DNA from 4 places in the Metasolibacillus sp. FSL K6-0083 genome. Region 1 is predicted to be linked to each of the others. Evidence: predicted binding sites of a transcription regulator. Region 1 holds the regulator's gene; each other region holds the start of a gene.
What was found. Region 1 encodes LexA, which represses DNA repair genes until DNA is damaged. Its sites were predicted from a motif close to CGAACATATGTTCG; they were not measured.

Region 1 (7,544 bases):
GTTCGTTTATTGGTTTATTCACACATAAGGCAGAAAAATGCTCATCTCCAACTCGTTTATTCGTTCAAAAATCAATTTACGATATAGTGGTGAAGAAAATCGCTGAGATGGCGGAAAATTACAAATGTGGTGACCCATTTGACCCGGAAAGCGACCAAGGAGCACAAGTATCAAAAGAGCATATGGAATCAATTTTAGCTTACATTAAAAGCGGTAAGGAGCAAGGAGCACGTATCGTTGCAGGTGGTGAGCGCGATGTAACAGGTACAAATGCTAACGGCTATTTTGTAAAACCAACTATTTTTGCTGATGTGACAAATGATATGAAAATTGCGCAGGAAGAAATTTTTGGTCCAGTGCTTTGTGTCATTCCATTCGAAACAGAGGAAGAGGTTATCGAAATGGCCAATGATACAATTTACGGCTTAGCTGCTGGTTTATGGACGGGAGATACGTCACGTGCTCATCGCGTAGCAAATCAATTAGATGCAGGCATGGTCTTTGTGAATCGTTATGGCTGCTACGATTTTGCAAGCCCATTCGGTGGGGTGAAGCAAAGTGGCTGGGGTAGAGAATACGCCATCCATTCTTTAGCTGCGTTTACAAAACAACGAGCAATTTGGTTTGCTTATTAATCTGATAAAATAAGGGGAATTATTTATGAAAATGAAAGCTGCTGTAATGACAGAAATCAACAAACCACTATCAATTTTAAATGTAGAATTAGCAGAGCCAAGACATAACGAGGTGCTTGTCAAAATTGCTGCTACAGGCGTATGCCACAGTGACTTAAATGCATTAGGCGACAAAACGACGCCAACACCAACAATTTTAGGGCATGAAGGTGCAGGCATTGTTGTAAAAGTAGGCTCAAACGTAACGAATGTTAAAGTGGGCGATAAAGTAGCATTGAGCTGGGTTCCATATTGTGGTACTTGTGAATTTTGCGTGACAGGTAAAGTTCATTTATGTGAATCAGCTTTCGGTCCAATGTTTGATGGTACTTTATTAGACGGTACATCTCGCCTCAGCATTGATGGCGATAGAGTATATCACAATTCATTGCTATCAACATTTGCAGAATATGCGGTTGTTCCTGAAATGTCATGTGTAAAAATTCCAGATGAAATGCCATTAGCACAAGCGTCGTTAATTGGCTGTGGGGTGGCAACAGGTTACGGTGCTGCAGTAAATGCGGCAGGTGTAAAGCCTGGTTCAACAGTAGCTATTTTCGGTATCGGCGGTGTAGGTGTAAACGCAATTCAAGGTGCAGCAATTGCCGGTGCAGCGAAAATCATTGCAATTGATGTTAAGGATGCAAACCTAGAAATCGCGAAGAAATTCGGTGCAACACATACAGTAAACTCTAGAACGGAAGATTTAAAGGAAATTATTAAAGAGATTACAAACGGCGTAGGTGTACATTATGCAATTGATTGCTCAGGTCATACAATTTGTACGGAAAGCGCTTGGGAAATTACACGTAAAGGTGGCACAATCGTTGTTGTTGGTGCATTTAACCCAGAGCAAAAATTGAGCTTACCAGCTGGCGGATTCCACCGTGTTGGGAAGGTTTTAAAAGGGAGCTTCTATGGCGATACACAGCCGTTCCGTGATTTCCCAATGATTGCACAGCTTTATTTAGACGGCAAATTCAAGTTGGATGAGCTCATATTAGAACGTATTAAATTGGAGGATATTAATAAGGCATTCGATTCATTCCATGATGCTTGCTGTATCAACGTAGGTCGTGCAGTAATTGAATTTGAATAACAGTGACTAATGAAACGAAGGAACGGGATACGAGATGAGAATAGAAAAAGATTTCCTAGGTGAAATGAAGCTTAGCCCTGATGTATATTACGGTATTCAAACGATGCGGTCAATAATTAATTTTCCTATTTCAGGAAAAACAATCGAAGGTTATCCTTATTTAATGAAATCATTAGCATACATTAAAAAAGCAGCGGCGCTTTCCAATTTCGAAGTTGGAGAGCTCGCTGCTTCTCTTAAAGATGCGATTATTACTGCGGCGGATGAAATGATTGATGGAAAGTTTAAAAATCAATTTCCAGTAGATATTTATCAAGGTGGCGGGGGTCTTTCAATTAATATGAATGTCAACGAAGTGCTCGCCAATCGCGCTAATGAAATTATAACAGGAAATAAGGGCTATACGCATGTGCATCCAAATGAACATGTCAATATGTCTCAATCTACAAATGATGTGCTACCAAGTGCGATGAAGCTAGCATGCTTTTTTTATATGCAGGATTTAATTAACTGTTTAACACAGTTTGAGAAAACCCTTCAGCACAAGGAAGATGAATTTCAACTGCTCGTTAAAGTTTCCAGAACGTGTTTACAAGACGCATTGCCGATTACATTTGGTCAGCAATTTAGCGCATACCGTTCATTTATTGCCAGACAAATAAATGAGTTGAAGAGGTTACAGGAAGGTTGCTTACAGCTTGTTATTGGGGCAACAGCAGTAGGTACGGGCTTAGGTGCTTCGACAGACTATGTCGAGGGGATGTATCGAAATTTATATGATGTAACAGGGCTGACAGTGCGAAAAGTAGAAAATTATTTTGATGGTCTACAACACGCGGACGAGTATGTTAGAATTTCTAGCTGCTTAAAGGGGTTATGTACAGGACTTTCCAAAATGGCAAGTGATTTTAGAATACTCTCTTCGGGACCAATAGCGGGATTAGGTGAAATTGAGCTTCCAGCAGTTCAATCGGGTTCATCTATTATGCCTGGAAAAATCAATCCATGTATTCCTGAAATGATGATGCAAGTTTGCTTTGATATTTATGGCAAAGATCAGGCAATTACATTTGCGGCAGATAGAGGCGAGCTTGAATTGAATATTTGGGAAGCCATTATTATGAAAAATCTGTTTGAGCAATTTTCATTGTTAATAGCAAGCATTCCAGTGTTTCGAGAGAAGTGTGTAGCAGGAGTTCAAGTGAAAAAAGAAATAAATCAGCTTCGCGCGGAAAGCTCCTACGCTCTATCGGTCGCAATTTCAAAACAATTTAGTTACGAAATTGCTAATGAAATAGTAGCGGAAGCGCAAAGCAAAAAAACAACGGTAAAACAGATTGTTGTTGAAAAAGGTTTATTAAGTGTGGACGAAGCTGAAAAATTACTCGATCCAATCCATTTAACCTCTTTAAGCAGAAGTCTTCCATCTCTATAGGTGGCAAAATGAATGCAAGCATTAGACCGATTTCAGCGGGTTTTCAAACACTTGCTGATAAAGAGGAACTCAGTCTAAGAACATCGCATCTTGCGATAATGACTGAGTGACCAACATCCGGATGTCACAGATTTTAAAGGGAGGTTTGCATGATGCAAATCAGTTAACCGTTGTCACAGGACGTGACGGTTTCAGGTTAACTTCCACCAAATAGCTTGAAAGAATCTGGACACAATTACGTCAAGGCGTAATTGATTAAACGTGAAATAATAACTTGATAATCGAGTATTATTATATAGTTATACGATAGCAGAAAAATACCATTATAAAAGATTATGAAAGGTCCTGCGTATGAATAATATTTTATTAATTATTATTTTACAACTTATTTATGTGCCTTTATTAACGCTTCGTACAATCTTTTTAGTAAAAAATATTACGGTTTTAGCATCAATTATAGGTATGGTTGAAGTACTGATTTATGTGTTTGGTTTGTCCCTTGTATTCAGTGGAAATCAGAGCGTATTAGCGATGGTTGTTTATGCAGTTGGCTTTGGGCTAGGTATTTTTTTAGGTACGATGATTGAGCGTAAATTAGCAGTAGGCTATGTTTTTGCTGCGATTAATACGCAAAATAAAAACAATGAACTAGTGGAGTTTTTAAGGAATGAAGGTTTTGCAGTTACAATTTACAAGGGCGAAGGACGCGATAGTGAGCGCTATAAATATGAAATTTTAACGAAGCGTAATCGTGAACACGAACTGTTTCAAATTGTCGAGCGATTTGAGCCAAATGCCTTTATTATGTCATATGAGCCGAAGTCGTTTAAAGGCGGTTTTTTAGTTACACGTATGAAACAAAAGAAAAATAGATGAAGTGTCAAATAACAGGTATTTATAGACAGGCAATATTCTGAGATTTCTTATATAAAAAGCATAATTTTGTTGCAAACAGCGCTGGAAATCATCAAAATACGGCTTTTTACGAAAATTATACGTCATTTATAAACATTCACAATTTTTCAAAGCGGATGTAAAATAGCACTAATACCTCGCTAGCATGCTTTTACATATGAATGAACCTCATAGGACATCACGAAAATTTCCAATAATATTCCTCGTTTTTCTCCACAATTAATGATGTGAAAATCATGCTAGCTTTTAAAAAATGAATAGTATATTCAAAGTAAAAAACTGAGCTGTCCCAAAAATCCGGTGCTCAGTTTTTGTATTATTGTATTTTACGATATAGACCGACAACCTGCCCTAAAATCGTTACTTGATTTACTAAAATCGGGTCCATTGAAGAGTTTTCAGGCTGTAAACGAAAATGTGTTTTTTCTTTATAAAAACGCTTTACTGTTGCCTCATCATCTTCCGTCATCGCAACGACAATTTCACCATTGTTTGCAGTTGATTTTTGCTTAACAATTACATAGTCTCCATCTAAAATTCCAGCTTCAATCATTGATTCTCCCATAATTTCTAACATAAATAGCTGATCCTCAGAAGTGCCATATGAGTTTGGAAGAGGAAAGTATTCCTCGATATTCTCGATGGCTGAAATAGGAAGTCCCGCCGTTACTTTGCCAATCAAAGGAACATGGATAACACCTTGTTGTTCTATCTCACTATCATTATTGTTGTCTAAAATTTCAATAGCGCGTGGCTTTGTTGGGTCTCGACGAATAAGTCCCTTGCTTTCTAAACGAGCTAAATGGCCATGTACAGTAGAACTAGATGCTAAACCAACCGCTTCACCGATTTCACGAACTGACGGTGGATAACCTTTTGTTTTAACTTCTTCTTTAATAAAAGCTAAAATTGCTTCTTGGCGTTTTGATACTTTTGTCAACTCATTCACCTCTTTTATCTTGTTTTAGTAAACTACTCTCACCATTCATAGATGATGGAAGGGACGCTATATTGGACCTTGTTCAGCATATGTAAAGTTGCTCGCTAAACAAAGATAAGCCTCCGACGATAATCACAGATTTTTAAAACGAGTTTGAAGGCGCTTCAAAAAACTGGATGTAATTACGCCGAGGCGTAATTGATAGAACAAATTTTCTTATTTTCAGTATAACAAAAGAGAAAAATAAATGCAAACATTAGTTCGAAAATAATTGTTGACAAAAACGTTTGTTCGTTTTAATATGAGAACATACATTCCGAACTAACATTCTATTCCAGGAGGCGTTACTATGAATTGGTTGAAAAAAAATAGTTATATTGCAGTTTTTGTCGCATTTACGGTATTTGTCATTTCAGTGTTAGTTATTACTGATGAGGATATTGAACAATATGAAGAAATAGTCATTGAACATGGAGATACGCTTTGGTCTTTAGCCGAACAGTACCGAGGTAAAATGTCAACGGAGCAATGGATTGGCTTTGTGAAAAAATCAAATTACCTTTCTGATGAAAAAATAGTGATTGGACAACAGCTGCTAGTACCAATTGAAAAACGCTCTATTATTGCCAAGCAAATGACAGAGGATAGCCATTCGCGTGAAGTGGCGAATAACAATTAATGGTTACACAAACTGCGGTCATATATGTGAGGGTAAGCACCGAGAAATCAACCCAATATACATCTCTTGCAAGGCAAAAAGAAGAGCTAAAAGCATATGCAAGCAGCTTGCATTTTCATATAGTTGAAATATTCGAGGACCAACAGAGCGGCTTCGATGTGGAAAGAGATGGCTTGCTAGATATGTTAGATTATATGAAGGAAAATAATATGACAACTTTGTTCGTCCAAGATGAAACACGATTAGGACGAGGCAATGCACGCGTAGCAGTGTTACATCTTTTACAAAAGCAAGGTATCTCGGTCATATCTTTAAATGATGCTGGTCCACTAGCATTAAATGAGATGGATACAATGCTTTTAGAAATTTTAGCAATAGTAGAGGAGTATCAGCGCAAGCTGCACAATGCTAAAATACGACGCGGAATGCGACGCGCAGTAAATAACGGATATCGTCCAGAATACAATTTGAAAAACCGTGGCAATCCAGAGGGGCGCGAGCGAATTGACGTGCCTATCGAAGAAATTTTAAAGTTGCGGGCGAAGGGCTTTACCTTTGAAGAAATTGCCACTACATTAAGAGGCTTAGGATTCAATATTAGCAAAGCAACAGTTCACCGCCGCTTTGTAGAATATCAAAAAGAGAGTAGTATGTAAGCAGTCTATTCAAAACGTAAAGTACAAGATAAATCACTTGCGCTTTACGTTTTTTTCTCATACCTTTGTATTATGGAGTTTTAGAAAGGTGAGAAAAATATGTTATCCAAACAAAAATTAGCTCGAATTAATGCACTAGCAAAAAAAGCGAAGGAAGGTACGCTGACAGAGGCGGAAGCGAAAGAACGTACAGCACTTCGTAAAGAATACTTAGACACATTCCGCGCAACGATGCGCGATACGATTGAGCATGTGAAAATAGTAGATCCGGAAGGCAATGATGTAACGCCAGAAAAACTAAAAGATATAAAAAGACAGAAGGGCTTTCTAAACTAAATTTACACAATTTTATACAATGTGACACATTTAGCATTTAGTATGTGGAATTTCAAAGAAAACACCTGCTAACCATTGTTTTCTTTAACATTCTTGACTACACTATAAAGGTAGACTATATAGCACGAGAAAGGATGTCAAAAATGACTCAAACTCCGGATCAACTTGCAATTAATGCAATCCGTACATTGTCAATTGATGCAATTGAAAAAGCAAATTCTGGCCACCCTGGTTTACCAATGGGGGCAGCTCCAATGGCTTATACGCTATGGACAAAGCATTTACGCCATAACCCACAAAATCCAAATTGGTATAACCGCGATCGTTTTGTGTTATCTGCTGGTCATGGCTCTATGCTACTTTATAGCTTATTACATTTAGGAGGCTATGATTTACCAATGGAAGAAATTAAAAACTTCCGTCAATGGGATTCATTAACGCCTGGTCACCCAGAGTACGGTCATACTGCTGGTGTTGAAGCAACAACAGGACCTCTTGGACAAGGTATCGCCATGACTGTCGGTATGGCGATGGCTGAGGCGCATCTTGCGGCTAAATATAATAAAGATGGGCATAAAATTGTAGATCACTACACATATGCTCTATGTGGTGATGGCGATTTAATGGAAGGTGTAGCTGCAGAAGCAATTTCATTAGCAGGTCATCTGCAATTAGAAAAATTAATCGTGCTTTACGACAGTAATGATATTTCACTAGATGGCGAGCTAGGCATGTCATTCTCTGAAAACGTTCAAAAGCGCTTTGAATCATATGGCTGGAACTATTTACGCGTTGATGATGGGAACGATG
Region 2 (7,544 bases), 500 kb from region 1:
CAATGGCCTCTTCTGCTGAAATTGTTCCGTTTTCAACTAATTTTAAAATACGTTGACGTTCACTTTGCATATTAAAAAGCCTCCCTCTGATTTGTATACTAAGTTATACGCCCGAGGGAGGAAAAAGGTTTCATGTTTTTTTATCAAAAATAGCTTAGAAAAAACCTATACAATCTACAGAATTTACGATTTTGCTACCATATTAGCAATTTGCTCTGCCATGCGCTTACGATCGCGCTCTAAAATCGGCTTTAAATAACGTCCTGTGTGGCTCGCCTCATTCGCACAAATTTCCTCAGGTGTACCTGTTGCAACAATAGTTCCACCTTTGTCGCCACCCTCTGGACCTAAATCAATCATATAATCAGCTGTTTTAATCACATCTAAATTATGCTCAATTACGAGTACTGTCTCACCATTATCAACAAGTCGCTGTAGCACGACTAATAAGCGAGCTATATCGTCCGCATGTAAGCCTGTCGTCGGCTCATCTAAAATATAAAATGACTTTCCTGTTGAACGACGATGCAGCTCAGAGGCTAACTTTACGCGCTGTGCCTCTCCACCTGATAATGTCGTTGCAGGCTGTCCTAGCTTCATATAGCCTAAGCCAACATCCACAATTGTTTGTAGCTTGCGATGAATTTTTGGAATGTTTTCGAAAAAGACGACCGCATCCTCAATTGTCATATCAAGCACTTCAGCGATATTCTTATCTTTATATTTCACTTCTAGCGTCTCTCGATTATAGCGTTTGCCGTGACATACCTCGCATGGCACATATACATCTGGTAAAAAGTGCATTTCAATTTTTATAATACCATCACCACGACAAGCCTCACAGCGACCACCTTTTACATTAAAGCTAAAGCGCCCTTTTTTATAGCCGCGTACCTTCGCCTCATTCGTCACAGCAAAGACGTCGCGTATATCATCAAAAACGCCTGTATAAGTTGCAGGATTGGAGCGTGGTGTACGCCCAATTGGTGACTGGTCAATATCAATGACCTTTTCTAACTGCTGAATACCATCTAGCGATTTATGCGCTCCAGGCTTTACCTTTGAGCGATTCAATTTTGACGCGAGCGATTTATATAATATCTCATTAATAAGCGTAGATTTACCAGAGCCTGATACACCTGTTACAGCAATAAATACGCCAAGTGGAATATCGACATTCACTTTTTTCAGATTATTTTCGCTCGCACCTTTAATGACAAGCTTGCGGCCATCCGGTTTGCGTCGTTCAGCAGGTAGAGGAATAAATTTTTTACCGCTCAAATACTGCCCCGTCAACGATGAATCATTGCCCATGACCTCTGTTGGCGTTCCTTGCGCAACTATTTGTCCACCATGCACACCTGCTCCCGGTCCAACATCAATAATATAATCTGCTGCTAGCATTGTATCTTCATCATGCTCTACGACAATTAATGTATTTCCCAAATCCCGCATGCTTTGCAGCGTCGTGATTAAACGGTCATTATCGCGCTGATGCAAGCCAATCGATGGCTCGTCTAAAATATACAGTACACCTGTTAAACGTGAGCCAATTTGTGTAGCTAAGCGTATGCGCTGTGCTTCCCCACCTGACAAAGTCCCAGCCGCACGTGATAAGGTTAAATAGTCCAAGCCAACATTTACTAAAAAGCCTAGTCGTTCATGAATTTCACGTAAAACTAAACGCGCGATTTGCAAATCTTTATCCGATAATTTTAAGCTATCAAAAAACGCATTTGCTTCCGAAATAGAAAACTGCGTTACTTCACCGATATGCTTGTCGCTTAACTTCACCGCTAGCGTCTCTGGCTTTAAGCGGTACCCCTTACAGGCTGGACATGGCTGCTCTGCCATATACTTTTCCATTTGCTCACGCACATAGTCTGAGGACGTATCACGAAAACGACGTTCTACATTATTCAATACACCTTCAAATTCAATTAATTGGCTACGCTTATGCCCAAACTCATTTTCATAATCAAACTGAATTTTTTCCTTTCCAGAGCCTTTTAACACTTTATCCATTTGTGGCTTTGGTATATCTTTAATTGGTACATCCATTGGAATACCGTAATGGTTACATACCGCTTTTAATAATTGTGGATAATATTGAGAACTCGTCGGCTCCCACGGCGCAATAGCATGCTCAAGCAACGTTTTATCCCAATCTGGCACAACTAAATCCTTATCTACCTCACGCTTCATCCCTAGCCCATCACAAGAAGTACACGCACCAAATGGGCTATTGAAGGAGAACATGCGTGGCTCTAGCTCTCCGATAGAAAAACCACATTGTGGACATGCGTGATGCTCGCTAAATAAAAGCTCCTCATGCTCCATCACATCGACAAGTACACGTCCCTCAGCTAGACGTAATGCAGCCTCTAATGAATCACTTAAACGTGCGGCAATCCCTTCCTTCATTACAACACGGTCAACGACAACCTCAATAGTATGCTTTTTATTTTTATCCAACTCAATATTGTCGTCTAAATCGCGAAGCTCCCCATTAATACGCACACGCACATAGCCTTGCTTTTTCAAGTCCTCCAATAGCTTTACATGCGTTCCTTTACGTCCTTCAATCATCGGTGCAAGAAGCTGCATTTTTGTGCGTTCAGGGTATTCCATTAAGCGGTCAACCATTTGTTCAACTGTTTGTGACGTAATAGGCGTTCCATGTGTTGGACAAATAGGTGTACCGATACGCGCGAATAATAATCGTAAATAATCATAAATTTCCGTTACTGTTCCAACAGTCGAGCGTGGATTACGACTCGTTGTTTTTTGGTCAATTGAAATTGCTGGCGACAAGCCCTCAATCGTATCAACATCCGGCTTATCCATTTGTCCTAAAAATTGGCGTGCATAAGCAGATAGTGACTCAACATAACGGCGCTGCCCCTCAGCATAAATTGTATCAAATGCTAATGAAGATTTTCCTGAGCCAGATAACCCTGTTAAAACGACTAGTTGATCACGAGGAATTGTTATGTCAATGTTTTTTAAATTATGTGCCCGGGCACCTTGTACAACGATTTCTGTATTTTTCAAGTGGAATCACCTTTCTGCCTTCAATTCAAAGATTGTGTCTCGAAGCTCTGCTGCACGTTCAAAATCAAGCGCCTTCGATGCTTCTTTCATCTCTATTTCCAATGATGCAATCAATTTATCAATTTCAGCCTTCGTTAATTTTTTACCTTTTGTCACTTTTGTTACGTATGTTTCCTCTTCCTCTGCTACTTGTGTTGCGCGAATAACATCTGGAATTTTCTTAATAATCGTTCTAGGTGTAATACCATGTTCCTCATTATAGGCAATTTGAATGGAACGACGGCGCTTTGTTTCCTCAATCGCTTTTTGCATTGAGTCTGTCATTTTATCTGCATACATAATCACATGGCCATTCGCATTCCGTGCAGCGCGCCCAATAGTTTGAATAAGTGAACGCTCAGAGCGAAGGAAACCCTCTTTATCAGCATCTAAAATCGCTACAAGTGATACTTCTGGAATATCAAGTCCTTCTCGCAATAAATTAATGCCAACCAACACATCGTATGTCCCTTTGCGCAGCTCGCGAATAATTTCAATGCGCTCTAGCGTTTTAATTTCAGAGTGCAAATATTCTACCTTTAAGCCTGCTTCCTTTAAATAAGAAGTTAAATCCTCCGACATTTTTTTCGTCAATGTCGTTACAAGCACTCGCTCTTTGCGCTCCATGCGTTGATGGATTTCATCTATTAAATCATCAATTTGCCCTTCAATTGGACGCACATCAATTAGCGGGTCTAATAAGCCTGTTGGACGGATAATTTGTTCAACCATTTCCGGTGTATGCTCTAGCTCATACGGACCTGGCGTCGCTGATACATAAATCGCCTGACTAATCTTTGAATCAAACTCTTCAAACTTTAGTGGACGATTATCCAAAGCTGATGGCAAACGGAAGCCATGCTCCACTAACACTGACTTTCTCGCTTGGTCACCATTGTACATTCCACGCACCTGCGGCAATGTTACATGGCTTTCATCAACAATGAGTAGAAAATCGTCGGGGAAATAGTCGAGCAATGTGTATGGTGTAGCCCCCGATTCGCGCAATGTTAAATGACGTGAGTAATTCTCAATACCTGAACAAAAGCCCATTTCTTTCATCATTTCTAAATCATAATTTGTACGTTGCTCTAGGCGCTGTGCCTCTAACAATTTATCCTCCGCACGAAACTTTGTTAACTGCTCGTCCAGCTCCACCTCAATGTTTTTAATGGCCTTAAGCATCTTCTCCTCACGTGTAACGAAGTGAGATGCCGGAAAAATAGCTACATGCTCACGCTCCGCTAAAATTTCACCCGTCAATGCATCGACCTCGCGAATACGGTCAATCTCATCTCCGAAAAACTCGACGCGAACACAATGCTCATCACGAGATGCTGGGAAAATTTCAACTACATCACCGCGCACCCGAAATGTTCCACGAATAAAGTTAATATCATTGCGCTCATATTGCACATCGACAAGACGACGTAACAGTTCATTACGCTCTATTTCCATCCCTGTGCGAATAGAAACAACCATTTCTCGGTATTCCTCTGGCGAACCTAAGCCATAAATACAAGAGACTGAAGCAATAATAATTACATCATTACGCTCAAATAATGCGGATGTTGCTGAATGTCGTAGTTTATCTATTTCATCATTGATGCTCGAATCTTTCTCGATATACGTATCCGTTTGTGGTACATATGCCTCGGGTTGGTAGTAGTCATAATAGCTGACAAAGTATTCCACTGCGTTATTTGGGAAAAACTCTTTAAATTCGCTATAAAGCTGACCTGCCAATGTTTTATTATGTGCCATAACAAGTGTAGGCTTATTTATTTGCTGGATAACATTCGAAACGGTAAATGTTTTCCCTGTACCTGTTGCACCTAGTAACGTTTGATGCCGCTTTCCTTCTCGAATGCCTTTAACAAGCTCCTGAATGGCACTTGGTTGATCACCATTAGGTTTATAAGCCGATTGTAAATCAAAAATTTCCGTCATGCTTTTTCGTCCCTTCTTGCCAATCTAGTTAGTTGTATTTTAGCATATTCATTTTCAAATATCGACAATTAAGCGAACATATATTCCTTCGTTTTTTAAAAATCTACTTTTCAAGCAAGTTTAATTCATCGCAGCGTCCCAAAAGCATTGTATTTCCTGCTTTTGGGAAGCCTCAATTAAATTTAGCTTTTTAATGCAAATAAAAACAGCATGTTAGATTTTCACTTTTCTAACATGCTGCCCTATTTTTTTGCCATCCTTTAAGTGATTCACATAAAGGCAATGCTTTCTTCATTTGGTTGCTCCTCCAGCTCGCGTAATTCGCTTGTATAATTATAAAAATCTTGTTCATTCCTTTCATCTAATGCCACATCGATTAACTCTTTCAATTTTTCAATTCTTTGCAGCCTTTGGAGCCTACTTAAGAATAAGTCCAGATAAATATCACTCAACAATTGCTCGCATTGATTTTTAGTACCTTGCTGACCCACTGCGCGTAAAAACTCAGTGTATGAATAGAATTTATCCATGTTAATCACCTCGATGCTCTTTTTTCTATTATATAGAACAGAAAATCAATTTGCAATATTTTCTGATAATTTTATCTTTTCTAAATATTTTTATTGCTTTATCATCATTATTGTTGATTTCATTAACATAGATGTATTATACTGGATATTATAGAGGATAGGTGGATTGTTCTATTTTATTGGAGGAGATTCTAATTTGAATACAAGCATTAAACATCTAAATTCTTACTGTGTTACAAATGCAACTTATTTACTTTTACCAATAAAAAAAGACAAGCGGTTGCATACACTCGTCTTTGATAAAGCCGGTTGTCTCTACGTTTCACAAAGTCCCATGAAAATCATTCGCGCCTCATGCAGACAAATGGGAAGCAGCTACCAATCAGCGATAGAGCTTTCCAAACAATACTTCGGCGCAAACAAGCATAAACTCCCCATTGTCGTCGCAATCAATTACGGAGACCCTTGTGTTATGTTTCCTTTAATGTCTCCAAAATCCCCTTTGAACGGCTGGGTATCATTCAACTCCTTAATCAATATCCGAGACCAAGAAGGTCAAATTAACGTCACATTCAAAAATTTTTTAGATTCCGATTTAGATATTCAATATACATCTTTTTGTAAACAGTATGTCAGTGCAGCGATGTTACATAAGCACTTAACATCAAAATGGACGCATTTATATTAATTTAATGTATGAGCACCCCTCTATCCTCTACACTTGAAAAAAGGCTTTTCAGAAAAGTGTAACCTCCTCTGAATAGCCCCATAGCTTTCTATTTTATAATGCGCGAACGTAAATAAGCATTAATAAACGCATCAATATCTCCGTCCATTACTGCGCCAACATTCCCTGTTTCCTCGTTCGTACGATGATCCTTTACCATCGAATATGGGTGGAATACATAGGAACGAATTTGCGAGCCCCAGCCAATTTCCTTTTGCTCACCACGAATTTCATCAAGCTGCGCCTGTTGCTTTTCAATTTCTAATTGGTAAAGCTTAGCCTTCAACATTTGCATTGCTTTTTCACGGTTTTTAATTTGTGAGCGCTCCGCCTGACACTGCACTACGACACCTGTTGGTATATGCGTAATACGAACAGCAGAGTCCGTCGTATTAATATGCTGTCCACCAGCACCTGTCGAGCGATACGTATCAACTTTTAAATCCTCGGAACGCACTTCTATTTCAATATCGTCGTTAAACTCTGGCATTACTTCACATGATACAAATGATGTATGGCGACGACCTGAAGAGTCAAATGGCGAAATACGTACAAGACGATGTACGCCTTTTTCCGATTTCAAATAGCCATATGCATTATGACCTGTAATCGAAAGTGTAACGGATTTAATCCCCGCTTCCTCACCAGGTAAATAATCAATTGTTGATACTTTAAAGCCTCTCTTTTCAGCCCAGCGTGTGTACATACGAAGCAACATAGAGCCCCAATCTTGAGATTCCGTACCACCTGCACCGGGATGCAGCTCTAAAATCGCATTATTTTTATCATATGGATCGGCTAACAGCATTTGCAATTCAAAGTCTTCCATCTTTTCTTCAAACTGCTCTAGTTCGCTTTCTAGCTCCATTTGTAAATCTTCATCTGGCTCCTCACGTAAAAGCTCTATTGTCATCTCTAAATTCTCATGTGTCGCGAGTAATTCATTGTAATCATTGACAATTGCTTTAATACCATTTGCTTCATTAATAACCGTTTGTGCCGCTTGCTGATCATTCCAGAAATCAGGCATGAGCATTAATTCATCAAGCTCCTGAATACGTGCCTCTTTATTTTCTAAGTCAAAGAGACCCCCTAAAATCAGCTAATTTCCCCGCTGTATTTTCTAAAATGTTTCTTGCTTCTGCTAATTCAATCATATTTATTCCTCCGTTGATTTTCTTCTATATGAAGAAGTAGAAAGGGACTGCCTAAAAAGCGTGCTACTACGATTACTCATCGCAGAA
Region 3 (7,544 bases), 830 kb from region 1:
TCAATTTTCCTTTGTTCAGCTATTCCATAAATGGATAGGAAAATACGATGAGTTGCTTGAGGAGCAGTTTGGCGTTGTAGCGACAAAGGAATTAAAATTAATTGAAAGTCAGCTCATGTATGAGGATTTGCAGCATGACTTAAATGCTTTATGCGATAAATTAAGGGGAGCAGATGAGCAAGCGATTATACAGCAAATAGAAAAATTGACGAGGAAAAAAGAGCTCTGGCTTATGCAGCATGCACCGAAGCAAGCAGAGAAATTAAATGAATTGCTAGAGCAGGAGTTATATGCTAAACAATTGAAAAAGGAAATGATTGAGGCGCAAACAGCCGGTAAAGATGCAATGCGTGCTTTAACGGACGCAGTTGAATGTTTAGTGAAGGCTAAAAGCTATTCAACATGGGATACGTTTTTAGGCGGTGGTCTCATTGTGACAGCGATGAAGCATGAAAAATTAAACCATTCAGAAGCTTATATTCATAAGGCACAAATTGCACTTCAACGCTTCCATAATGAGCTGCTTGATATACAGAATTTGCAGCATAAAGCATTTACGGTTGAAGTAGATGGCTTTGTTAAATTTGCAGATTATTTCTTTGATGATATATTTTCCGCATGGTCCATACATTCAAAAATCGCCACATCCATTGAGCAGCTATCGCGCGTACAGGATGACGTCGCAAACACACAGCTTATGCTTGAAAATAAACTTTCCTATTTGCTTGAAAAAGAAAAGGATATTGCCAAGCAACGCGAAAATATTTTTTCTAAAGATGATGAATCATTGTTTTTCTAAACATAGCAACGTACAATAAGATTAGTGTGAATTTTCAATTACAACCTACATAACAAGGAGTTTTCAACTATGACAAGTCGTTTAATAAATGAATTTTTAGAGCTAGTACAAATTGATTCTGAAACAAAACATGAGGAGAAGATTGCGCCTGTTTTAGTGGCGAAATTACAGGAGCTAGGCTTCGATGTATTCCAAGATGATGCACATACACGCAACGGCCATGGAGCTGGCAATATTATTGCTACATTGCAAGGTAATGCAGATGTAGAGCCAATTTATTTTACATGCCATATGGACACGGTAGTGCCGGGTGTCGGTATCCGTCCCGAAGTTCGCGAAGATGGCTATATTTACTCAGACGGCACAACAATTTTAGGTGCAGATGATAAGGCGGGTATTTCCGCATTATTTGAAATGGTGCGCCGTTTAAAGGAAGAAAATATCGCACATGGTACAATTCAATTTATTATTACAGCAGGTGAAGAGAGCGGCTTAGTAGGCGCAAAGGAATTGAACCCTGAGCATATTATTGCAAAATATGGCTTCGCGGTAGATAGCAGTGGAAAAGTGGGCGAAATCGTCACAGCAGCACCGTTCCAGGCAAAGGTTAACGCAAAAATCATTGGTAAGTCAGCACATGCTGGTGTAGCACCAGAAAAAGGTATTTCAGCCATTACAATTGCTGCAAAAGCAATAGCTCAAATGAAGCTAGGGCGCTTAGATTTTGAAACAACAGCAAATATTGGGCGCTTTGAGGGTGGAAAGGCAACAAATATCGTGTGTGATGAAGTATTAATTTTAGCTGAGGCGCGTTCAATTGTAGAAGAAAAATTAAATGCGCAAACAGCACATATGAAAGAAATATTTGAGCGTACTGCTGCTGAATTAGGCGGTCGTGCAGAGGTGGAAGTAAAGCTGATGTATCCGGGCTTCCGTGTAACTGAGAGCGATAAAGTTGTACAAGTAGCTACAGCTGCAGTTCGTGCAATTGGTGGTGAGCCAAAGCTATTTGCGTCAGGTGGCGGTAGCGATGCAAATATTATATCAGGTTTTGGTATCCCGACAGTAAATTTTGCAGTTGGCTATGAGGAAATTCATACGACGAATGAGCGCATGCCAATTTCTGAATTAGAAAAGCTAGCGAGCTTATTAGTAGAAGTTGTGAAACAAACAGTGAAATAGGGGAGGGTAAATCATGGACTTTCGTAAATCAGTTGTTTTTGGTTGCGGCAATGAAGAATATGCTGCACCAGTTGAGCAAGTAGTATCAATTGAAAAGCTTGAGCAAATCACACCCATTCCACATTTGCCCGACTACTTACTTGGCTTTACACGAATTCGAGGCGAATTAATACCAGTTATTGATTTTCAACGAATTTTATATAATACGCCAAGCACAGGTGATTTAGTGCGCATGATTGTACTAAATACAGACATCGTCAATTACGGACTTGTCGTATCTGATGCGAAGGAAATTTTAGATTTTAGCGATAACGAATTACAGCAAATCGGATTAGTCAACTATGCCAAAACAAAATATTTTACAGCCGTTGCAAATCTAGAAAACCGCATGATTACATGTGTTGACCCAAAAATTCTAGTCAATTCTTTAGATGGTATTCGAGAAATTATTGAATATATGCATAAAATGCTAGAAAATGAACAGGAAAATTAATTTACTTAAAAAGCTGATGCACAAATGCGTCAGCTTTTTAAGCAGTAAATTGAAAGAAATTGTAGATAAATTAATAAAACTCGCAACTTACAACATAAAAAAACACTAAAATATATTTTGAAACTTTTTGATACTTTAAACGGTATAAAAGCTGTGAACAAAATAGAGAAAGAGGTGTGAATATGTTAAAGGAACCTTATCGACCAAAAATTAATCTTCCAAAATCAACTACAGAAAAAATTGCAGATATTATAGGTATTGCTGCGCTATTATTTGCTATTATATTTATTGCTTTAAATTGGACAACTTTGCCTGCACGAGTGCCGATGCATTTTAATGGAGTTGGTGAAATAGATCGTTGGGGCTCCAAATATGAAATGCTTATTTTGCCGATTATAGGCATCGCCTTATTTTTCATGCTACAAATATTAGAAAAAAAGCCGCATTTGCATAATTATCCCGCGCGTCTAAATGAATCAAATGTAGAGCAGTTTTATAAAGCAAGTAAAAAAGTATTGAACTACACGAAAAATATATGTTGCCTTATTTTTGCGTATATTACATATGAAATTGTAATAATTGCTCAACAAAAAAAGCTATTGCTTGGCTCATCTACTTTAATTGTGCTACTCGTGTTACTTTTTAGCATTATAATTTTCGGTATTGTTAAAATGATGAAAATCAAATGAGGGAGGCGCCGACAAACAGTGTAGTTGCTTGATGGGCGCTTTTTCTATTGTTTCAGCAAAGAATTCACCCGTGACAATAGTGAGAGCTTTCTGAAAAGGGGATTTTGTTTTGTAAGCGCATGTTTCCATATTAAATAATTACTAAATTCGCGTGCTCCTACAGTAGTTATGTCGCAGTAGGAGTATCTCCAAATGACCTTTTAGAAGCCCTCACCACTAACCCTCGTGTTTCTCCCGTTTTCAAAGAAAGCGCTATTTTGCCAAAATAGCAGCAATGCATGGTTTTTGGACGCCTCCTAATTGGGACATTTGTATCTAGTTTTGCATAGCATAAGGCGAGCTTATATTTTAGAGGAGGCTAAAAAGTGTATTATAACGGCTATTATTATGCACAAACACCGATGCAGCAATATCCGTACCATCCAATGATGCCGCAACATCCTATGCAGCCGAACAACCCGTGGCACTGGCCGCATGATGACAGCACGTCAATGCGAGATTATGGTAGGCATCCGTATGTAGTTAACTTGCGCAATGCCACAATACAAAATCAGGCATTTCGTAGAGCGATTTGGACGGGAAAGCATTTGCAAACGACGTTGATGAATATTCGTGTTGGCGAGGATATCGGCATGGAGCGTCATTCAGCAACAGACCAATTGCTCTATATTGAGGAAGGGCAAGGCTTCGTTCGAATAGGCGACCGTAGAGATTATTTTGAGGTAGAGCGGGCTGTAAATGCAGGGGATGCGATTTTTGTACCTGCTGGAAAATGGCATAATGTCATTAATATTGGGCGACAGCCATTAAAGCTGTTTTCGATTTATGCTCCACCTGACCACCCATTTGGTACAGTGGAAAAGCGGAAAAAATGAATCCTTTAAGCACACTTCCACGTAGAATATAGATAAAGGAAGGTGCTTGCTATGGAAAAAATAATCCAACTGTTCGAACAAAATTACAAAGAAATTGAAAAATTTGCAGGATGGTCTGTAGGGAAACCGGTTGTTTTGTTAATGGCATCATACTACACGGTGAGACAACAAGAAGTTAATATCGCCGAATTAGAGGAAGCTGTTAGCGCAATAAAAAAAGAAACAGGCTTCTTTTCCACATTGCGCACAAATCTTTTAGTGCAGTATATTTATGCAATGCATATTGCAGGCGAGCCAGACAAAAAGGAAGCAATTAATGAATTATTAAGCAATACGGAGATTTTACGCAAAGCAAAGTTCTCAAACACATCTTATACAACGATTGCAGCGCTATTTTTAACAAGTGAATTTAAAGAACAACAAGCACAGCGGGCACAGATAGTTTATCGTGAAATGCGGAAAAGACATAAATTCTTAACTTCTTATGACGATGTGCCAGTGGCTGTATTATTTGCGCTAGATGATGTAGATATTGAGCTGCGTACAAATACGATGCGCCGTTATTATGATGAGCTAAAGGAAGCAAAATTTTCACAAGGAAACGAACTTCAGGCATTGTCGCAAATTTTAACAATGCCAAGTATTGAGTATAATGAACAATTCGTACCTTACATCATTGCAATCAAACAGCAATTAGAACAGGCAAAAATTAAGGTGCGACCAGCCCTTTATATTTCAATAGGATTTTTAGCATTGACACAAATTAACGATAAACAGCTTCAGCAATTGATTGAGCTCTATGAAATGTTTAAAAGTCAAAAATATTTAAAATGGTACAAAGATCAAGCATTCGCCATTGCAGTACAGCAATATTTACCAATTCGTACACTTGAGGCAAACGAATTATTATCTGTTGTTTCGATTGAATTGCTTATTTCAATGCAATATGCGATTATGGCAGCAACAACTGCAGTAGCGGTTAGTTCAAGCAGTAGCGGTGATTAGGAGATAACGGGGCTGTCCAAAAAGGCAGCTCCTTCTTTTAATGCAATAGAAAGATTAAAACACTTACGAAACGTCCGGAAAGCAGTGCTTTCGCACATTTTTTTGGACGCCTCCTTAAGAATAGCTGTTCGCATTTCAACATTTTGCGTATAATAGAGAAAAGGAGGTGTGGTGAATGGCAAGTCGTGTTATTGTACATATTGATATGAACTGTTTTTATGCTTCTGTTGAACAAGTTTTTGAGCCTAGCTTAAAGGGCAAGCCAATTGCGATTGCGGGAAATCCGAAAGAGCGTCGAGGGATTATTATTACTTGCTCCTATGAGGCGCGTGCCTTTGGTGTGAAAACGACGATGACAGTGCATGAGGCGAAAAAACTTTGCCCGCAACTTATTATTCTACCACCGAATTTTGAGCGTTATCGCCACGCCTCTAAAAAGTTTTTCCAGCTATTACGTGAATATACAGAGCTTGTTGAACCTGTTTCAATCGATGAAAGCTATATTGATATTAGCGACTTATGCATGAAGCGCCATGCGATGGAAATTGTCCGAGAAATTCAGCAACGTATATATACAGAGTTGAATCTTCCTTGTTCACTTGGCGTTGCGCCAAATAAATTTTTAGCAAAAACAGCTTCTGATATGAAAAAGCCAATGGGCATTACCGTTTTACGCAAGCGTGATATTTCTGAAAAGCTTTGGCCATTATCTGTTATTGCGATGCACGGTGTTGGTAAAAAAACAGCGAATAAGCTTGCGACAATTGGGATTACAACAATTGAACAGTTGGCAAAGGTGGAGGGGTATAAAATTCGGCAGCTACTCGGTGTTAACGGAGAGCGCTTAAAGGCACGAGCAAATGGAGAGGATAATCGAGAAGTTAATCCAGATTCAATTTATGATACAAAAAGCGTCGGCAATTCTACTACATTACCGCGTGATGAAACGAATTATGAAGCTTTACAAGCAATTATCAAAAAACTTAGCTCAAAAGTGGCGCAGCGCTTAAAAGCGAAGCGGCTTGCAGGAACAACCGTGACCATTTATATTCGAGATGCAGATTGGCATAATCAAACACGAAGTAAGTCAGTGAAAAACGCTATTGCCAGTGAAGCAGATATTTTCGAAATAGCATGGGCGCTATTTATGAAGCATTGGGATGAAGCTCCTGTTCGTTTACTAGGAGTGACAGTATCCAATGTTGCTGACCAACAACATGTCACACAGCAGCTCGGCCTATTTGATTATGAGGAGCAAATTAAAGATGAGCCGATTGTCGAATTAGTGCAGCAGCTTGAGCGTAAATTCGGTAAAGGAGCAATTAAGCGAGGTGTGGTAGCACCAGCACAAGGGAAGTATCAAGCAAATACGAGCTTTAGTAAAGATTTTTTGGATGATTTTGATTCGATAGAGCCGAAATCTTCAAAAAGACCTTCAAATTAACACCAATATGACGAAAGGAGGGAATAATTTGAAACTGCATTTTTTAGGAACAGGTGCAGGTATGCCCTCAAAAGAACGCAATACGAGTTCGATTGCCATGAAGTTACTTGAAGAACGAGGGACAATATGGCTATTTGATTGTGGAGAGGCAACACAGCATCAAATCCTCCACACGACAATTAAACCACGTAAAATAGAAAAAATATTTATTACCCATTTACACGGGGACCATATTTTCGGTTTACCAGGATTATTAAGCTCCCGTTCTTTTTTAGGTGGCGAAGATGCATTAACGATCTACGGTCCAGTAGGCTTAAAAAATTGGATTGAAACAACGCTTGCACTTACTACAACCCATTTGAGCTATCCTATAAAATATGTAGAAGTGACAGAAGGCATTATTTTCGAGGATGAGCAATTTATTGTGCGTGCGATGCTGTTAGCACATGTTATTCCTTGTTACGGCTATCGAATTGAACAAAAACCGTTACTTGGTGAATTATTAGTAGAAAAAGCGCTCACACTTGGCGTACCGAAAGGCCCTTTACTTGGCAAGCTAAAGCAAGGAGAGAATATAGTGCTAGCAAGTGGAGAAACAGTTTATAGCATGGATGTTACTTCACCAGCAAAGGAAGGCTTTATTGTCACAATTTTAGGGGATACAAAGCTTTGTGACAATGCGATTCACCTAGCAGAAGGGGCGGATATTGTCGTGCATGAAGCTACATTCGATGCTGAAACGAAGCATTTAGCCGCGAACTATGGACACGCAACGAATGTCGAGGCGGCAACAGTTGCTAAAAAAGCTAAGGCTAAAAATTTAATCTTAAACCATATTAGTGCTCGCTTTTTGCCAAATGATTTGGCAAAGTTGCTACAACAAGCCCGTGAAGTATTTCCTACAACGTATATGGCGAATGATGGTACCCAAATCGAATTGAAAAACAAGGAATTAGTATAATATAAGAAAAGGGCGTGGAATAGATGAACCAACCAAAAATGAATCCAGCAGTGTTACGTCTGCTTGTCATTTTTCCAAATGTTTTAAGCTACATAT
Region 4 (7,544 bases), 500 kb from region 1:
GTGTACTATGTTCCAACAGAAGCATATACGGTGTTCGCTGTTGGGATAGCTATTTTAATTATTTGCTGTGCTTTTTTATTTTTTGGCAAAATGAAAAAATGGGCAATTATTAGTAGCAGTATTTTATTTTTAACATCGATTGTTATTTTCTACGGAAGCTCTAGATGCTATATTGCAATGGATGATAACGGCTTTACATACAGGGGTCTTTTTGAGCAACAAAAACAATATGTAGGCTGGGAAAATGTGACACAAATAGAGCGTATAGAAGTACCGGCTGGTAAGGGCGGGAACGCGACATATATTGTTTCGCTAGACAACGGTGATGCTTTAACCTTCAAAGAAACAGCACATGTGCAGGAATATCGTAGTAAAATGCGGGGCAAATACGGTAAATATAATATTCCTGTCATTTATACGAATTAGGGGAGGGGGGCGTTCCAAACGCCATGTAGCTGTCAGCGCTTGGAACGCTTTCGGTGGTGCTTTTTGAAAGATTTTGTGTATTAAAAGAGTAAGGGGATTCCTTGAAAATAGGAGAAACATGGAGTTTAGCGGATGTTCTTTTTGAGAAAAGTTAAATTTTCGTTTCTTGCGCATAGAAGTAAATCCTGCTAAAATTAGTGTTTTTCATTTTCAGAAAAGCCCCTTCGCTATTTTATTGAGCAAATATTTCGCCGAAACACCATCGCAAATGTTCCGCAAGCCAGCTACTGCACGCCTTATGGAACGCTCTCTAGTTTCTTACTTGCCCATTACCGTAAATCCAGTATTTTGTTGATGTTAAGGCAGTTAACCCCATTGGACCACGCGCATGTAGCTTTTGTGTGGAAATGCCTACTTCAGCACCGTAACCAAATTCAAAACCATCTGTAAAGCGAGTAGAAGCATTATGGTAAACAGCAGCAGCATCCACCATTGTTAAAAATAAATCCGCATGCTGTTGGGTCGTCGTAATAATCGCTTCTGAATGCCTCGTACTATATTTCTGAATATGCCGGATAGCCTCTTGCACAGAATCAACGGTTTTCACACTTAATGCGAGACTTAAAAATTCCTCAGCAAAATGCGCCTCATCAGCGAGAATGGCACTTCCTACGAATTGACAAATCGTTTCATCCCCATAGATTGAAATTTCTAATGATTGTAGAAAATCAAATAGCTCCTTACCGTATTTGTTTAAAAAACTACGATGAATGACTAAGCTTTCCACAGTATTGCAGACGGAAGGACGCTGCGTTTTCGCATTTTTAATAATATTACATACCATATCGAACGGGGCACTATCATCAATATAAATATGGCAGTTGCCTGCACCTGTCTCTAGCACAGGTACGCTTGCTTCACGCACAACAGTATCGATTAAACCTTTGCCACCGCGCGGAATAAGAACGTCTAAAAATTCACTTAAATGAAAGAGTTCTTTTGCTGTTTCTCGGCTTGTGTCTTCAACTAAAAGCACAGCATCTAATGGGAAATTTGCATGATGCAATGCTTTATGAATAGATGCAATAAGTGCGATATTTGAATTTTGAGCAGAGGAGCTACCTCTTAATATAGCAGCATTGCTTGTTTTTAATGCTAGTGTTGCTGCATCAACAGTAACATTTGGACGTGCCTCATAAATCATACCAATAACACCAAGGGGCACACGTCTTTTAACAATATGCAATCCATTTTCTTTTTGAATATTTTCAAGTTCCTCGCCAATTGGGTCGGGTAACTCAATTAATAATTGAATCGCCTCGCTCATTGCTTGGATACGTCTTTCATTCAGCATAATGCGGTCGAGTATTGCAGCAGATAGTCCATTTTTTGCTCCAAGCTGTAAATCCAACTGATTTGCTTCTACAATTGTCGCTGTATCCATTTGCAACTGCTCTGCAATACAGGCAAGGGCCTTATTTTTTTCAGCAGTTGTTTTCATATTCATGATGATGCTTGCATTTTTTGCTCGTTGTCCCTTTTCCCTTACTTCGTTAGCCATCTATTTAAACCTCCTTCATTTGAACCCAATAATCACGATGAATTACTTCTGTTGGTTGTTTGAATAATTCAGTCGTGCGCTTTCCCATTGCTTGCTCGAGCTCCTCCTTGGAATATTTTATTTCACCACGTCCGATACAATGATGCTGGTAAAACACTTCAACGACATCACCTCGTTTAAAATGACCTTCCAATGCGTAAACACCTGCTGGTAATAAGCTTTTGCCTCCAGTCGTCAAAGCTTTGACAGCCCCTTCATCAATGAATACTTTTCCTGTAACTGTAGATAATCGAAGCCATTGTCTACGGCTTGATAAAGTGGAGGGTTCCTCGCTAGAAATATACGTACCATCCCCATTGCCAGCTAAAACTTCCAGTAATTTTTTTGCTCCTGTTCCTTTTCCGATAAAAACATTAATGCCTGCTTCAAGAGCATAGCGCGTAGCTAATAGCTTTGACTCCATCCCCCCTGTGCCGACTTTGGAGCTGCTGCCCGATGTGTTAGCAAGTAGCTCATCCGATATAACAGTTAAAAAATCTAAGCGTTTGGCATTAGGATTTTTTGTGGGATTCACTGTATATAGCCCATTGATATCCGTCAAAATAATTAGTTGGTCTGCATGAACAAGCCCTGCTACTAATGCAGAGAGCATATCATTGTCTCCAAATGTCAGCTCCGCAACAGATATCGTATCATTTTCATTAATAATCGGTATTACAGAGCGCTCTAGTAGCTCAGAAAATGTAGCAGAGGCATTTTTGTAACGTTCTTTTTCGCTAAAATCTGTACGAGTTAGCAAGACCTGTGCTGAAATAATATTGTATTTGATAAATGCCTCATTGTAGAGCTGAATTAGTAGGCTTTGTCCAACAGCCGCCGCTGCCTGTCTGCCTTTCATCGTGACGGGACGTGTTGGATAGCCGAGCTTGCGGAAACCAGCAGCGACAGCGCCAGATGAAACGAGTAACACCTCGTGCCCTGAAAGCTTCAACTGTACGAGAGCTTCGATATGGTCATTAAATTTTTCAAAATCAATTTCTCCTTTATTATTTGTTAAAGAGCTACTGCCAATTTTTACGACAATCCGTTTTCGTTCCATATTTCTCCTCCTAGCAGATGCAATGAAAAAAAGCCCATTTCCTCCTAATTGATATAGGACGAAAGGGACTTCCGTGGTACCACCTAAATTGAATGCATACAATGCATTCCACTTATCTCATAACGCTGAGTGAGCGCTTAGTTTGGCTAAGGGCAAGTTGAGGGAGGTTGGGCGGCTTGTACTATGCGAATTTTTCAGCCAAAGCATTCGCTCTCTGTTATAGTCAGTGACCGCTTACTAGTCTTCAATAAGCTAAATATATTTTACATAGCATGCACGATGAAGTGTATTTTGTCAATTGTAATTTTGAATATTCCGATAATAAAAATGGCGAAAAATACTATTTTTAAACGTTAAAATGCATAAATATAATATTTTATGTATAAAAAATTTGATTTTCTCCTTATTTTATAATAAAAATATGCTATTTTCGTTTTTGATAGATTGATTCCTAATGACTATATTTAAGCCACCTAGGAATAAGCAGCTTGTGCACAATGCAAAAGGAATCTTCAATGAACTTTGAACAATGCTATGAACAGTATAAACCGTTAATTCAAAAGGCGTTATATCGTTGCCGCGTTTATGGCAATTTTGATGAATATAGACATATAGCGATGATTGCTTTATGGGAGGCGACGCAAACATATGACGAAAATAAAGGAACCTTCGAAACATATGCCTATTTTATGATGCGCTATCAAATTATTGCTGAGATGCGCAAGCAAAACAATCATCGAAATCGCAACATGCTAGTTGGTGATGAAGCTTTGCAAGTTTTTATAGATGATGGACGAAATGCCATTGTGATTGAAACACCAGCACTCGCAATATTGTGGGAAGAGTTAACGACAGATGAGCGCTATATTTTGACTAGCTATTATGTCCTGCAAAATAGTGACAAAGAAATTGCGCAAGCTTTACAACTCAAAGTGGAAACGTTGAAAAAAAGAAGACAGCGCCTATTAAAGCGCTTGAACAAACAGCTTACTGAGTGCGGTAACATGTTGTTGTAAAAAAGATAAAATCTCTTTCATCTAAATTCAAAATAATACCATTAAACCCAATGTTTATTACTTTGCCAAACAAGCTAGCATCCTTTGACTTAATAAAACAAAAACGAAAAGGGCTGTCCAAAAAGCCGTGCATAGCCGGCGTTTTGGACAGTAGCAATGATGTTTCGCAAAATGTTGATTCCTATAAACAGAGAACACCTCTTTTAAAAATGGGATGAACATTTGCTTTAGCAGCGTTATCCTTCAGTAAAAGGGAAGCGATGAAAACATTGATTTCAATGCGGTGTCAAAACAAAATAGACTTTTCGCACAACTCCTTTCTGAATTTACAAATTTTCATATAAATGCTGAATAAAATGTGTGCGCTCTTCGGGGGATTGCTGAAAATTATTAATGAGCAATGCTCCAAGCGTAAAATCGTCATCATTGATTAAAAACTGCATATTCACAGGTTGTTCTTGCTCGTTAATTGTACATTGCCCTTTAAATTCTACAACAGCCTGCTCACGCTGAGTTTTAAAATAGACCCATTTGCTTTCATCACAATAATGATTAAACACATCCTCGATTGTTGTTGTATTCGTTTCACTTAATGATATTTGCTTTATTTCATCTATGTATTGATTATCTGTAATATCATCCTTTGGTCCATAAAAATAAATGAAAATGCCGATAATACAAAGCGGCACTAGCCAAAAAATTGTACGTTTTCCAAACCCCATAAGTCCCCTCCTCATTTACACTAGTAGCATTATAGCATTTGATGATACAGTTGGAACAGTGAAATTGTGTACTGAAAGAAAATATAGAGAGAGGAAGACACCGATGAATCAACTAAAAATTATAAAGTTAAATGAGCAAAATTTACAAACTGAAGGTTGCTATTGCTTGCGAAGTGATAAGTGAGCTGCAGGTTATCAGCATAAAAATGAATGGTTACAGCAGCAATTTCAGCAAGGCTTGCGATATATTAAAGCAATAGAAGGTGAAAAGCAGGCAGGCTTTATCTGATTTACAAACATATGTACGTTTAATATACTAGTTATATAGAAAGGGGCGATGTATAAAGTGAGAGCGCTGCTCATTGCCGAAAAGCCATCGCTAATGCGAGATATTGAAAAAGTTTATAAGCGCATGCAATTGCCATATACAATTGACTTTGCTTCATTTATAGGACATGTTGTGGAGCTAAAGGAGCCACACGAATATAAAAAGGAATGGAAAAAATGGGATTTAGCAGTGCTACCGATGATGCCGGAGCGCTATGAATTTCGTGTAAAAAAAACTGCCTATAAAGTGTATAGGGAGCTAGAGCAAAAGCTAAAAACAGGGCACTATGATTTTATTATAAATGCGTGTGATGCGGGGATGGAAGGGGAAAACATCTTTTATTCCTTTTATAAAAAAGTGGGCTGCAGGCTACCCGTAAAGCGCTTTTGGACATCACAAACAACGGATAATGCAATACATAAAGCATTGACCCATTTGCTAGATGAAAATGATTACCTCATTCGCAATCTGCGCAATGCTGCCATGTATCGCATGATATTTGACTGGCTAATTGGCTTAAACTTAACGCGTGTTGCTACGGTAAAAGGTGGGCGTACGATTAAAGTTGGTCGTGTAATGACGCCAACCCTCGCCATTGTAGTCAAACGTGAGCTTGAAATAAAACAATTCCAGCCAGAGCCATATGCGCAAATTGAATTACAGCTACCAGAAATGACGGCGCTATGGTTTGACCCAGTCCAAAACACAAATAAAATACAATCTGGCGAAGTGAAGGCCATTGCTGCACGTATTACAGAAACAGCGATTGTCAAAGAGCTGAAAACTGAGCGCAAAGCATTGCCTGCCCCACCATTGCATTCATTGCTGGAACTGCAAAAGGAAGCGAATAAATTTTATGGCTTTACATCTGCAAACACATTAAAAATTGCTCAAAGCTTGTATGAAAAAAAGTTAATTACTTATCCACGTACCGAATCTAAGCATTTACCGACAGCATTTGCTGAAAATATTACAGCACATATTAAAGCGCTTTGTTCATTAGAAGAATACCAAGCTATTGCAGGGGAAATTATGCGTAATCACTCGAATATAGCTCGTGTCACCTCCTCTAAACGCTACGTAGATGATAAAAAATTAACGGACCATCATGCTATTACAGTAACGGATGTAGCTGTAGGGCGCAAAAAGCTAACTGAGGCGGAATGGAAAGTGTACCATCTTATTTGTAAACGTCTTTTAGCTATCTTTTTACCAGCCTATCAATTCGATAAAACGACTATTATTTTACAATCTGGTGGGGAGCTTTTTAAGCAAACAGGTAATCGTATTGTAGAAAAAGGCTACACAGTATTATATGAAACATTTCGTAGAAAGGGGGAACTTCCTCTCCCTTTATTAAAGGTAGACGATATATTACCAATTAAGGAGTTAAATATTTTATCTAAAATGACTGAACCGCCATCACGTTACACAGATAGTACATTGCTTGATGCGATGTTCCATGCAGGGCGCTTTATAGAGGATGCAGAGCTGCAAAAAATTTTAAAGGACGCAGAAGGTATTGGTACATCGGCAACACGTGCAGAAATTATAGAAAAATTGATAACGATTGGTATGCTAGAACGACAAGGGAAATCATTAGCTGCTACTAATTTTGGAATCGATGTTATTGCTAGCTTAGGCAATCATGATGTCGTTTCTCCAATTTTAACAGCAATTTGGAGCAAAAAGCTAAAGGACATTGTCGATGGTCAATTAAATGCATCTGCATTTTATAAGGAAATGCTTGCCTTTGTAGAAGAAACAACAGCGCGTATGAAAGCGTTGGAAATGCAAGTGGCTGAAAAAGAGATTGTCGTTGTCGGGAGCTGCCCATTATGTCGTAATGCAGTAGTAGAAGGGTTCCGAGCATATACATGTCAAAACAAAGCATGTAAATTTGCTATTAGCAAAGTATTAATGAAAGGTAAAGTAACAGCAATTGATGCGAAGAAGTTACTTTCTGGCAAAGAAACTCGTGAAATCCGCTTTACATGGAAAAGCGGTAAAAAAGGTAAAGCTCGCCTGAAGTTACAAGGGGAGAAGTTGGAGTTTGTTTTTTAGGATTTACCAAAGTAATCAGGGCTATCGGAAAAGATAATTTCTTTTCTGATAGCCCTTCATGCTATATTCAAAATTTCCTACAAGTATATCTCATGATAGTTACAATTAAAAAGACTGTCACTTTCCAGTAGCTGAATAAGCTGGGACTTTTAAGTTGTTGATAAGCAATCATTTCATATGCGAAAAAGAGAGGATGCCATACTATTTTTCCTAAATTCCTAGTTAAAATTAGATATAGCAATTTTATCGTTAGAAACTTTAGTAAACTGGTAAGATTTCTATTGTTTTTTAGGGAATATGCGTATACAATAATGCTCTGTAAAGTAAT

Region 2: the regulator LexA is predicted to act here: its motif matches at 5,117-5,130, upstream of uvrB (excinuclease ABC subunit UvrB).
Region 3: the regulator LexA is predicted to act here: its motif matches at 5,135-5,148, upstream of MHB51_RS02050 (DNA polymerase IV).
Region 4: the regulator LexA is predicted to act here: its motif matches at 5,118-5,131, upstream of MHB51_RS03595 (type IA DNA topoisomerase).

The regions. Positions count from the first base shown of each region.
Region 1 covers NZ_CP152046.1:1,273,760-1,281,303, reverse strand. Annotated here, with positions in the region: gene MHB51_RS06165 (aldehyde dehydrogenase family protein) at 1-635, shown strand, start outside; gene MHB51_RS06160 (Zn-dependent alcohol dehydrogenase) at 661-1,773, shown strand; gene MHB51_RS06155 (aspartate ammonia-lyase) at 1,808-3,208, shown strand; gene MHB51_RS06150 (DUF2179 domain-containing protein) at 3,560-4,084, shown strand; gene lexA (transcriptional repressor LexA) at 4,440-5,063, opposite strand; gene MHB51_RS06140 (LysM peptidoglycan-binding domain-containing protein) at 5,413-5,742, shown strand; gene MHB51_RS06135 (recombinase family protein) at 5,742-6,398, shown strand; gene MHB51_RS06130 (DUF896 domain-containing protein) at 6,498-6,734, shown strand; gene tkt (transketolase) at 6,878-7,544, shown strand, end outside.
Region 2 covers NZ_CP152046.1:1,769,440-1,776,983, forward strand. Annotated here, with positions in the region: gene MHB51_RS08380 (DUF4097 family beta strand repeat-containing protein) at 1-70, opposite strand, end outside; gene uvrA (excinuclease ABC subunit UvrA) at 184-3,054, opposite strand; gene uvrB (excinuclease ABC subunit UvrB) at 3,061-5,043, opposite strand; gene MHB51_RS08395 (IDEAL domain-containing protein) at 5,313-5,573, opposite strand; gene MHB51_RS08400 (competence protein ComK) at 5,770-6,261, shown strand; one part of gene prfB (peptide chain release factor 2) at 6,350-7,381, opposite strand; one part of gene prfB (peptide chain release factor 2) at 7,383-7,454, opposite strand.
Region 3 covers NZ_CP152046.1:442,916-450,459, forward strand. Annotated here, with positions in the region: gene MHB51_RS02020 (hypothetical protein) at 1-799, shown strand, start outside; gene MHB51_RS02025 (M20/M25/M40 family metallo-hydrolase) at 869-1,981, shown strand; gene MHB51_RS02030 (chemotaxis protein CheW) at 1,995-2,474, shown strand; gene MHB51_RS02035 (DUF1648 domain-containing protein) at 2,657-3,163, shown strand; gene MHB51_RS02040 (cupin domain-containing protein) at 3,529-4,038, shown strand; gene MHB51_RS02045 (DUF4003 family protein) at 4,090-5,043, shown strand; gene MHB51_RS02050 (DNA polymerase IV) at 5,219-6,487, shown strand; gene rnz (ribonuclease Z) at 6,516-7,448, shown strand; gene MHB51_RS02060 (acyl-phosphate glycerol 3-phosphate acyltransferase) at 7,472-7,544, shown strand, end outside.
Region 4 covers NZ_CP152046.1:777,800-785,343, reverse strand. Annotated here, with positions in the region: gene MHB51_RS03620 (hypothetical protein) at 1-426, shown strand, start outside; gene MHB51_RS03615 (glutamate-5-semialdehyde dehydrogenase) at 737-1,987, opposite strand; gene proB (glutamate 5-kinase) at 1,992-3,086, opposite strand; gene MHB51_RS03605 (sigma-70 family RNA polymerase sigma factor) at 3,602-4,102, shown strand; gene MHB51_RS03600 (hypothetical protein) at 4,429-4,824, opposite strand; gene MHB51_RS03595 (type IA DNA topoisomerase) at 5,162-7,216, shown strand.